Regions from separate parts of the Rhodococcus sp. NPDC055024 genome, predicted to be linked through region 1. Evidence: riboswitches for the same ligand, from Rfam matches in the RefSeq annotation. Region 1 holds a riboswitch; each other region holds the start of a gene.
The links. A riboswitch is a leader RNA that binds a small molecule or an ion and turns the genes downstream of it on or off. The one in region 1 is predicted to bind S-adenosylmethionine.
Positions count from the first base shown of each region.

Region 1 (2,195 bases):
AGATCAGTGGATATCTGTGCGAAACCGGATCTCGGAACTCGTGACCGGTGAAATAGACTCGGATGCAGTATTTTCCGTCGACTCGGTGACACTTCACTTGCCCATCGCCGTGGCCGACTACGTCGACTTCTACGCCTCGGAGAATCACGCAACCAACCTCGGAAGGCTATTCCGCCCGGACGCTGCTCCCTTGATGCCGAACTGGAAGCACCTTCCCGTCGGATACCACGGACGCTCGAGCACCATCGTCGTCTCCGGCACCGATATCATTCGCCCCTGCGGACAGCGCAAGTCACCCGATCAGGAGAACCCGGACTTCGGATCGTCGCGTCGCCTCGACATCGAAGCGGAGATGGGGTTCATCGTCGGAACTCCCTCGAAGATGGGTGATTCCATCACCCCGGACGAATTCGCCGAGCACGTCTTCGGCGCTGTCGTCGTGAACGATTGGACTGCCCGAGACATCCAAGCGTGGGAGTACGTCCCCCTCGGCCCGAACCTGGGGAAGAGCTTCGCGACGTCCATCTCACCGTGGGTCGTACCGTTGCTCGCCCTCGAAGCAGCCCGAATCGACACTCCGGTGCAGGACCCCGAACCGCTCTCCTACCTGCGCGGTGAGGAGAAGTGGGGGCTGGACATCGATTTGGCCGTCGAATGGAACGGTCACGTCGTCTCGCGACCGCCCTACGCGCAGATGTACTGGTCGCCTGCACAGATGCTTGCGCACACCACCATCAACGGCGCCGCGGCCAGTACCGGCGATCTCTTTGCGTCCGGAACCATTTCCGGACCGGACAAGGATCAGCGCGGCGCCTTCATCGAACTGACTTGGGGCGGCGAAGAACCCGTCGCAGTCGGCTCCGCGACTCGCACCTTCCTCGAAGACGGCGACACCATCTCCATCTCAGCCACCGCTCCCGGCATCGGCGGTTCACGAATCGGCTTCGGGGATGTTCGAGCCCGTATTCTGCCGGCGACGCAGACCGAAAGGTAGCCGTCGATCTGTCGACTCGGGAGACCGATTGACAACTGTTTGATTCACGCTGATCTGATGTCCGGAATTCCTTGCCTCACGATTCTCCGAAGATAAGCTGGACTAACCATCCAGAGCGATCGAGAGTCCTGGCTCCGTGACGTCGCAGCAACCCCCTCAGCTGAGGTGCGGGTGCTTTCTGCCAGGTCCGATGGAGGACTCGTGCCCGGCGAACGACCCCGTACCTCAGTGGGGACAGCAACTGTCATCGTGATCGTGGGCGGTGGACCCCGCGGTACCGGCGTACTCGAGCGGATCCTCGCTCACGAATCGGTGAACGCCGATCCCACACCGATCGACATTCATGTCGTCGACCCGTATCCGGCAGGTGCCGGCCGTATTTGGAGAGGCAACCAAGCGCCGCTCCTGTGGATGAATTCGACAACCGCAGACGTCACCATGTTCACCGACGAGACCACCGCAGTCACCGGTCCGGTACTGCCGGGTCCGACGCTCGCGGAATGGGTCGCCGAGAACTCGGCTGAGCTTGCCCACTTCCCCGAAATCACGGCAGAAGTGCCGACCGTCACGCCGTCGTCGTTTGCATCGAGGTCACTGCAAAGCCGATACCTGAACTGGGTGTTCCAGACCGCGGTCGACTCTGCACCAGCGCACGTCGATGTTCGGGTTCATCGACGATCCGTGGTCGACATCGTGAACGTGGGCGAAGTACAGAATGTTCATCTGGACGACGGCGTTGTCATAGAGGCGACGGCCGTCCTTCTTGCACAGGGGCACCCGGATGCGTTGGCTGCCCCGCGCGAATCCGCACTGAGCGGGTTCGCGTCCGAACACGGGTTGACCTATGTGGGTCCGGGATACACCGCCGACCTCGACGCCGATGTCATTCCAGCAGGCGAGCCGGTATTGATCGCCGGACTCGGGTTGGCTTTCATCGACTGGATGGTTCTGCTCGCCGAGAGCCGCGGCGGTGTTTTCAAACGCGGTGACGACGGCGCCCTCACCTACGCTCCCTCGGGTCGGGAACCACTGTTGTATGCCGGATCTCGTCGCGGCGTGCCGTATCACTCCAAGATCTCGTACTCGATCGCTGACGCCCGGCCACCGCTACCGCGGTTCTTCACCGCTGATCTTGTTCCCGGCGACGGGCCTTTGGATTTCCGAAACGACATCTGGCCCCTGGCGTCGAAAGAACTGGCAG
Region 1 covers NZ_JBSGVT010000007.1:98,284-100,478, reverse strand. The annotation lists gene fahA (fumarylacetoacetase) at 1-994, shown strand, start outside; SAM riboswitch class I at 1,098-1,191, shown strand; gene ACWF6P_RS16410 (FAD/NAD(P)-binding protein) at 1,196-2,195, shown strand, end outside.

Region 2 (2,195 bases), on a different contig from region 1:
GATCGGCGAACACGCGACCGGGCCGGTCGTGACTCCACAGACCCGCGACTACACCCCTGATGTCGACGGAGAGCAACGATTGGTCGAGTACGCCGAGTCGTGGTTGCCCGGCGTTGATTCCACCCACGTCGAGTCGATCACGTGCCTGTACACGAGCACGCCGGACAGTAACTTCGTCATCGACCGAGTCGGCGCCGTCACGGTCGCGGCGGGATTCTCGGGTCATGGATTCAAATTCGGTCCGGCCCTGGGTGACCTTGTATCGAACCTCGTCGAGGGAACCGCGCTCGCTCCGGAAGTTTTTCGGCTGGGGGAGCGTTGACCAGATTCATGGAGGAAAGTGTTGTGGCACTGGAGCTCGGGACCCGGCAGGTCGAGGGCATCGGCGCGGTAGAGGTCTACTCGGTATCGCAGGACGATCCCTTGGCGGCTCCACTGATCGCGGAGTTGGCGCTCGAATACAGCTCGCGATACGGCGGAACTCGCGAAGCGATGCTCGCGGATCTCACCACGTACCCGGCAGAAGAATTTGCGTACCCGCAGGGGGCGCTCCTGGTGCTCACCCACGAGGATGTGCCTATTGGCGGTGGTGCATTTCGCCAATTTGATTCCACCACTGCCGAATTGAAGAGAATCTGGACATCGGTCGACTATCGGAAGCGTGGTCTCGGCAAGGTCGTCGTTCGCGAGTTGGAACGAGAGATCGAGCTTCGCGGATACCACAGGGTGTTCCTGACGACGGGCCCTCGGCAACCGGAGGCTGTCGCGCTGTACCTGTCCAGTGGATACACACCGCTCTACGACGCTTCACTCTCGCCCGAAGAAGTGGGCGTCCACCCGTTCGAGAAACAACTTCGGGTGCTCGAAAATGTGACCCGAGCAGCAATTCCTACCGACCGGGTTGACAACACCCGGGTTTAACCTCGTACACTTGCGAACGACCATCCAGAGCGACCGAGAGACCTGGCTCATTGAAGTCGCAGCAACCCCCCGAGTGATCGGGTGCGGGTGCTACCGCCAGGACCGATGGAGGAACACGAAATGAAGGCAGTCGAAGGCGGCTTCGATACCGCCTGGTCGCGTCGTCACGTAGACCTGTGCCGCACCGCGGGATCTTTCTGTACCAACTGACCTCGGTCAGTCATTCACACTCAGGCGAGTCGTCGACAAGTCTGTTTTCTCTTCTCTGCACAAGTGATTCGCGCTCGATCGCCTTCTTGGAGCTTCTTGCTCCACGGCGACGGGTGCGCTCTTCGGCATGCCTCTTTAGGAGTTCTTGGTGTCTTCGCCCTCATTCGGTGCCCGCAAACGCGCGACCGTCATTGCCGGTATCGGTGCTGTCTCGGTTCTCGGGACCGTCCTCGCCGGCTGCAGCAGCGACGGAAGCGGCAGCGGTGCCGACGCGGGTCCCGCGCAGTCCGGCGGAACCCTTCGTTACGGCCTCTCACAGGCGCCGACGTGCGCCGATCCGGCCCAGGCCGGCAGCAACCAGACCGTGTATGTCACTCGTACCGTGGTGGATTCGCTGACCGATCAAAATCCCGACACCGGAGAGATCACCCCGTGGCTCGCCAAGAGTTGGGAGATCAGCCCGGACGCCGCGAGCTTCACGTTTGTCCTTCGCGACGATGCCACTTTCAGTGACGGAACACCGGTAACGGCGGATTCGGTGAAGAAGACCTTCGACTCGGTCAAGAACCTCGGACCGAACGCATCGTTGGCGAAGAGCTACCTGTCCTCGTACACGGGCACCGACGTCGTTGACGCACACACGGCGAAGATCAATTTCTCCGGACCCAATGTTCAGTTCCTGCAGGCAACTTCGACGCCGCAGCTCGGAATCCTCGCCGAATCCACCACCGCCCTGGCCTCCGAGCAGCGCTGCCCCGGTGCAGCGGTGATCGCCTCCGGCCCGTTCGTCTACACCGACTGGCAGCAGGACAAGAGCGTCAAGATCGCCAAGCGTGCGGGATACAACTGGGCGTCGGACGCGGTCGCACACCAGGGCGAGGCCTACCTCGACGGCGTCGACTTCACCGTGGTCCCCGAATCCGGTGTGCGCGCGGGCAGCGTGGCTTCCGGCCAGCTCGATGCTGTCAGCGACGCGCTCCCGCAGGACGCGCCGCAGATCGAGGGCGCCGGTGGACGCATCCTCACCCGCCCCAACCCCGGCGTGAGCTTCTTCTTCCAGCCCA
Region 2 covers NZ_JBSGVT010000004.1:43,382-45,576, forward strand. The annotation lists gene ACWF6P_RS10950 (FAD-dependent oxidoreductase) at 1-322, shown strand, start outside; gene ACWF6P_RS10955 (GNAT family N-acetyltransferase) at 331-921, shown strand; SAM riboswitch class I at 939-1,033, shown strand; gene ACWF6P_RS10960 (putative leader peptide) at 1,042-1,131, shown strand; gene ACWF6P_RS10965 (ABC transporter substrate-binding protein) at 1,280-2,195, shown strand, end outside.
Region 2: another riboswitch for S-adenosylmethionine. It lies ahead of ACWF6P_RS10960 (putative leader peptide); the one in region 1 lies ahead of ACWF6P_RS16410 (FAD/NAD(P)-binding protein).

Region 3 (2,195 bases), on a different contig from region 1:
CGCGCATGGTCGACGAGCGTGAAGCGCGTCGGCGTAGCGCGTTGCTGGGTGAACTCGTCGACACGTCCGCAGACGCCACACCCGGACTGCTCAGGCGCGCACTCGACGCCGGTTGGGCGCTGGACGGCTGGCACATCGGCATCAAAGTCCTGGCCATCGGCGAGGTCGACCTGGTGGCCAGGCGCACTGAGGTTGCAGACGCCCTCGCAGCGGAGGGAATCGACGCCAACGTTGTGGAACAGGCTGACGGCTGGGCAGCGTGGACGACTCTGCCGGGTGAGCCGCGACCGGAGGCGATCACCAGGATCGCCGAACGTATTCGCGCAGCTCAAGCGCGGTTGGAGCCCACAATGGAGACGTGGGTGGGAGTGGGACGCGCGCACGATGGCCCTGCCGGTATCGGAGCGTCTCTGTCGGAGGCGGGGGATGCCGCTCGTCTCGCCGGTTCCCGGTCGCACACCGGCCGGTTCCTGCACGTGGACCGCCTCGGGCTGGCGCAGTTGCTGCTGGCGTGGACGCGAACCGACACGTTTCAGCCCGCCGCCGCGGCACTGCTCGCGCCGCTACGAGATTCGAGTGGAGAGTTGCTCGAGACTCTCTCGACGTACCTCGACGAAGAATCGTCTCTGGCTCACACCGCAACTCGAATGGGCTTGCACCGCAACACCGTATCGAGTCGGATCGATCGAATTCAGCGCCTTCTCTCGGTGGATCTGGCCGATCCGGAAACCAGGCTTGCACTCCACCTCGCCTGCCGGACGATTACGCCGTGACGACGGGCTTCGCAGCTTCGTCTTGACAAGCACGGGACGTTCCTGCCATCCTCGTTGCCAGGTCACGAGTACCAGTGTTCAGCCCCGGCTTGCTGGTCGGCAACCCTCCTCCGCGGTGGGGTGCTCCGGGTGACGACCCGGCTGCGTTCGAAAACGAATGCGGCAAGCGCGGACTCTTCCGGGGCCATCTCCCGACGAACGAGTCCTTGAACGTGAGGATTGTCTTCGATGACTGCTGTATTGAGTGCCGACACCTGCTGCACCGCTCCGATCGCCAAGGTTTCGGGTGCTGACCTGCAGGTTCCGCTGGTTCAGGGCGGCGAATGCTCCTACGCCAACTTCGACTACGCCGCGAGTGCGCCGGCATTGGCCCAGGTCACCGACCGTATCGCCGAGTTGTTGCCCACGTACGCCAGCGTCCACCGCGGTGCCGGCTACGCCTCCCGGATCTCCACCCTCACCTACGAGAACGCTCGTGAATCCGTTGCTCGTTTCGTGAACTGTGCCGACGATCAGGTCGTCGTCTTCACCCGAAACACCACTGATTCGCTGAACCTGCTGGCTCAGTGCGTCCCCGGCAGCACCGTTGTCCTCGACGTCGAGCATCACGCAAACCTGTTGCCGTGGAACGACGCTCGTATCGTCACCGCCGCAGACACCATCGAAGAGACCATCGAGCGCCTGATCGGTGAACTGTGCACCAAGCCTGCCGCACTGCTCGCAATCACCGGCGCCTCCAACGTGACCGGCGAGATCCTGCCGATTGCACGCTTGGCTGACATCGCTCACCGTTGCGGCGCACGTATCCTCGTCGACGCTGCTCAGCTGGCTCCCCACCGCCGCATCGACCTGCAGGAATGCGGCGTCGACTACGTGGCGTTCTCGGGCCACAAGCTGTACGCACCCTTCGGCGCCGGCGTTCTGGTCGGACGCCGTGACTGGCTCGACGAGGCTCAGCCGTACCTCGCCGGCGGCGGCGCCGTCCGTGAGGTGACCATCGAGTCCACCGAATGGGCTTGTGCGCCCGCACGCCACGAGGCAGGTTCGCCCAACGTTCTCGGCGCCGCAGCTATCGCGACCGCCTGCGAAACCCTGCAAGCCCTGGACTTCGACGTCATCGCCGAACATGAGAAGGCACTCACCGCCCAGCTCACCGACGGCTTGTCCGCCATCGAGGGAGTCTCGCTGGTACGACTGTGGAACGACGCACCCGACGCCGTCGGAATCGTGACTTTCACCGTCGACGGATTCGAAGCGGGCGAGATCGCCGCATTCCTGTCTGCCGAACACGGCATCGGAGTTCGCGACGGACGCTTTTGCGCACACCCGGTGCTCGCACGCCTCGGCCTCTCCGGCGGCGCGGTTCGTGCCAGCCTTGGCCTCGGTAGCAGCTCGGACGATGTGACGCGGTTGGTCGACGCC
Region 3 covers NZ_JBSGVT010000009.1:27,227-29,421, forward strand. The annotation lists gene ACWF6P_RS19275 (PucR family transcriptional regulator) at 1-773, shown strand, start outside; SAM riboswitch class IV at 834-948, shown strand; gene ACWF6P_RS19280 (aminotransferase class V-fold PLP-dependent enzyme) at 1,002-2,195, shown strand, end outside.
Region 3: another riboswitch for S-adenosylmethionine. It lies ahead of ACWF6P_RS19280 (aminotransferase class V-fold PLP-dependent enzyme); the one in region 1 lies ahead of ACWF6P_RS16410 (FAD/NAD(P)-binding protein).

Region 4 (2,195 bases), on a different contig from region 1:
GATGATGATCGGCTTGGTCCAGCCCGGAACGAGTCGCGGAACGTTGGAGATGATGATCGGTGCGCGGAAGATCGTGCCGCCGAGAATGTTGCGGATCGTTCCGTTCGGGGAACGCCACATCTTCTTGAGACCGAATTCCTCGACACGTGCCTCGTCCGGCGTGATCGTGGCGCATTTGACGCCGACGCCGTGCTTCTGGATCGCGTGCGCTGCGTCGATGGTGACCTGGTCGTCGGTCTCGTCGCGGTACTCGATACCGAGGTCGTAGTACTCGAGGTTCACATCGAGATACGGATGGATCAACTTGTCTTTGATGAACTGCCAGATAATGCGCGTCATCTCATCGCCGTCGAGTTCGACGACGGTGCCCTCAACCTTGATTTTGGACATGGGTGCTTCGCGTCCTCCTAGGAAGTTTCCCTGGTTACACGGTTGCGGTCACACTTTGTGAGTGGGTCCGCGAACGGTTCGATTATCAAACCTAGACGGTGTGGACTGATCTCGGGAGATGAGTCCCAAACAAGACAAGCGTACTGCTAACCCGTGAGGCCGCAACCGGCAGGTCCACTCACCGGTCTCTACTCACGAGTAACTTTTGCCTGCTAGTGGGCTACGTCGCTCTGCCGCGCGTGCGGTTGCGGCTCACATTTCGCCCCGTGTCAGGACTGCGCTCACTTCCCGGTAGAATCCGACTTGGTCATGAGTGCCAGCGTCAAGCCCCGGCTCGCTGGACGGCAACCCTCCAACCGCGGTGGGGTGCCCCGGGTGATGACCAGGTTTCCCGACGTGGATCTGCTCGCGCAGTTCCACCGCAATTCGGGTGACAAGCGCGGGTCCGACAGGGACGGACCCCAGACCGGGCCGAGCCCCACGGAGGTATTTCAGTATGTGTCGCACTTGTAGATAGACCCCAGCACGGGGCGGCGATCATTCGCCCCCGTCCGACATCTATCCGTCAGACCACTGGAGTGAACAAATCATGACCGACAACACAGCCGACGCCGCAGCAGCTTCGGATCCGACCGCGAACTGGTCGTTCGAGACCAAGCAGGTGCACGCCGGGCAAACAGCGGACACCGCCACCCATGCGCGCGCTCTGCCGATCTACCAGACCACCAGCTACGTCTTCGACAGCACCGATCACGCTGCCGCACTGTTCGGCCTGGCCGAGCCGGGCAACATCTACACGCGAATCATGAATCCGACGCAGGACGCCGTCGAGCAGCGGATCGCCGCCCTGGAAGGCGGAGTCGCCGCACTCCTCCTGTCCTCGGGTCAGGCTGCCGAGACCATCGCGATCCTCAACATCGCCGAGGCCGGCGATCACATCGTCTCGAGCCCGTACCTGTACGGCGGCACGTACAACCTGCTGCATTACACACTTCGTAAGCTGGGCATCGAAGTCACGTTCGTCGAAGATCCCGACGATATCGACCAGTGGCGCGAAGCCATTCGCCCGAACACGAAGGCGTTCTACGGCGAAACGATCGCCAATCCCAAGAACCACATCCTCGATCTACCCGGCATCTCGTCGCTGGCCCACGAGAACGGTCTTCCGTTGATCGTGGACAACACCGTGGCGACGCCGTACCTGCTACGCCCACTCGAACACGGCGCCGACATCGTCGTTCACTCCGCCACGAAATACCTTGGCGGACACGGCACCGCGATCGCCGGCGTCATCGTCGACGGTGGCACCTTCGACTGGACGCAGGGTCGCCACACGAACTTCACGACGCCTGATCCCAGCTATCACGGCGTCACCTTCGCGGACCTGGGTGCACCGGCGTTTGCACTGAAGGCGCGCGTCCAACTGCTGCGCGATCTCGGCTCCGCCGTGGCGCCGTTCAACGCGTTCCTCATCGCGCAGGGCATCGAGACCTTGAGCCTGCGCATCGAGCGCCACGTATCCAATGCACAGAAGGTCGCCGAATTCCTCGACGGCCACGGCGAGGTGGCCTCCGTCTCCTACGCGGGACTCCCCTCCTCACCCTGGTTCGAACGTGGAAAGCAGCTGACGCCCAAGGGAACCGGCGCCATCGTAACCTTCGAGCTGCCCGGCGGGATCGATGCGGGCAAGAAATTCGTCAACGCCCTGACGCTGCACAGCCACGTCGCCAACATCGGTGACGTTCGCTCACTCGTCATCCACCCCGCGTCGACGACGCACTCGCAGCTCACCCCCGAAGAGCAGC
Region 4 covers NZ_JBSGVT010000005.1:166,079-168,273, forward strand. The annotation lists gene ACWF6P_RS13635 (NADP-dependent isocitrate dehydrogenase) at 1-390, opposite strand, end outside; SAM riboswitch class IV at 696-836, shown strand; gene ACWF6P_RS13640 (bifunctional o-acetylhomoserine/o-acetylserine sulfhydrylase) at 980-2,195, shown strand, end outside.
Region 4: another riboswitch for S-adenosylmethionine. It lies ahead of ACWF6P_RS13640 (bifunctional o-acetylhomoserine/o-acetylserine sulfhydrylase); the one in region 1 lies ahead of ACWF6P_RS16410 (FAD/NAD(P)-binding protein).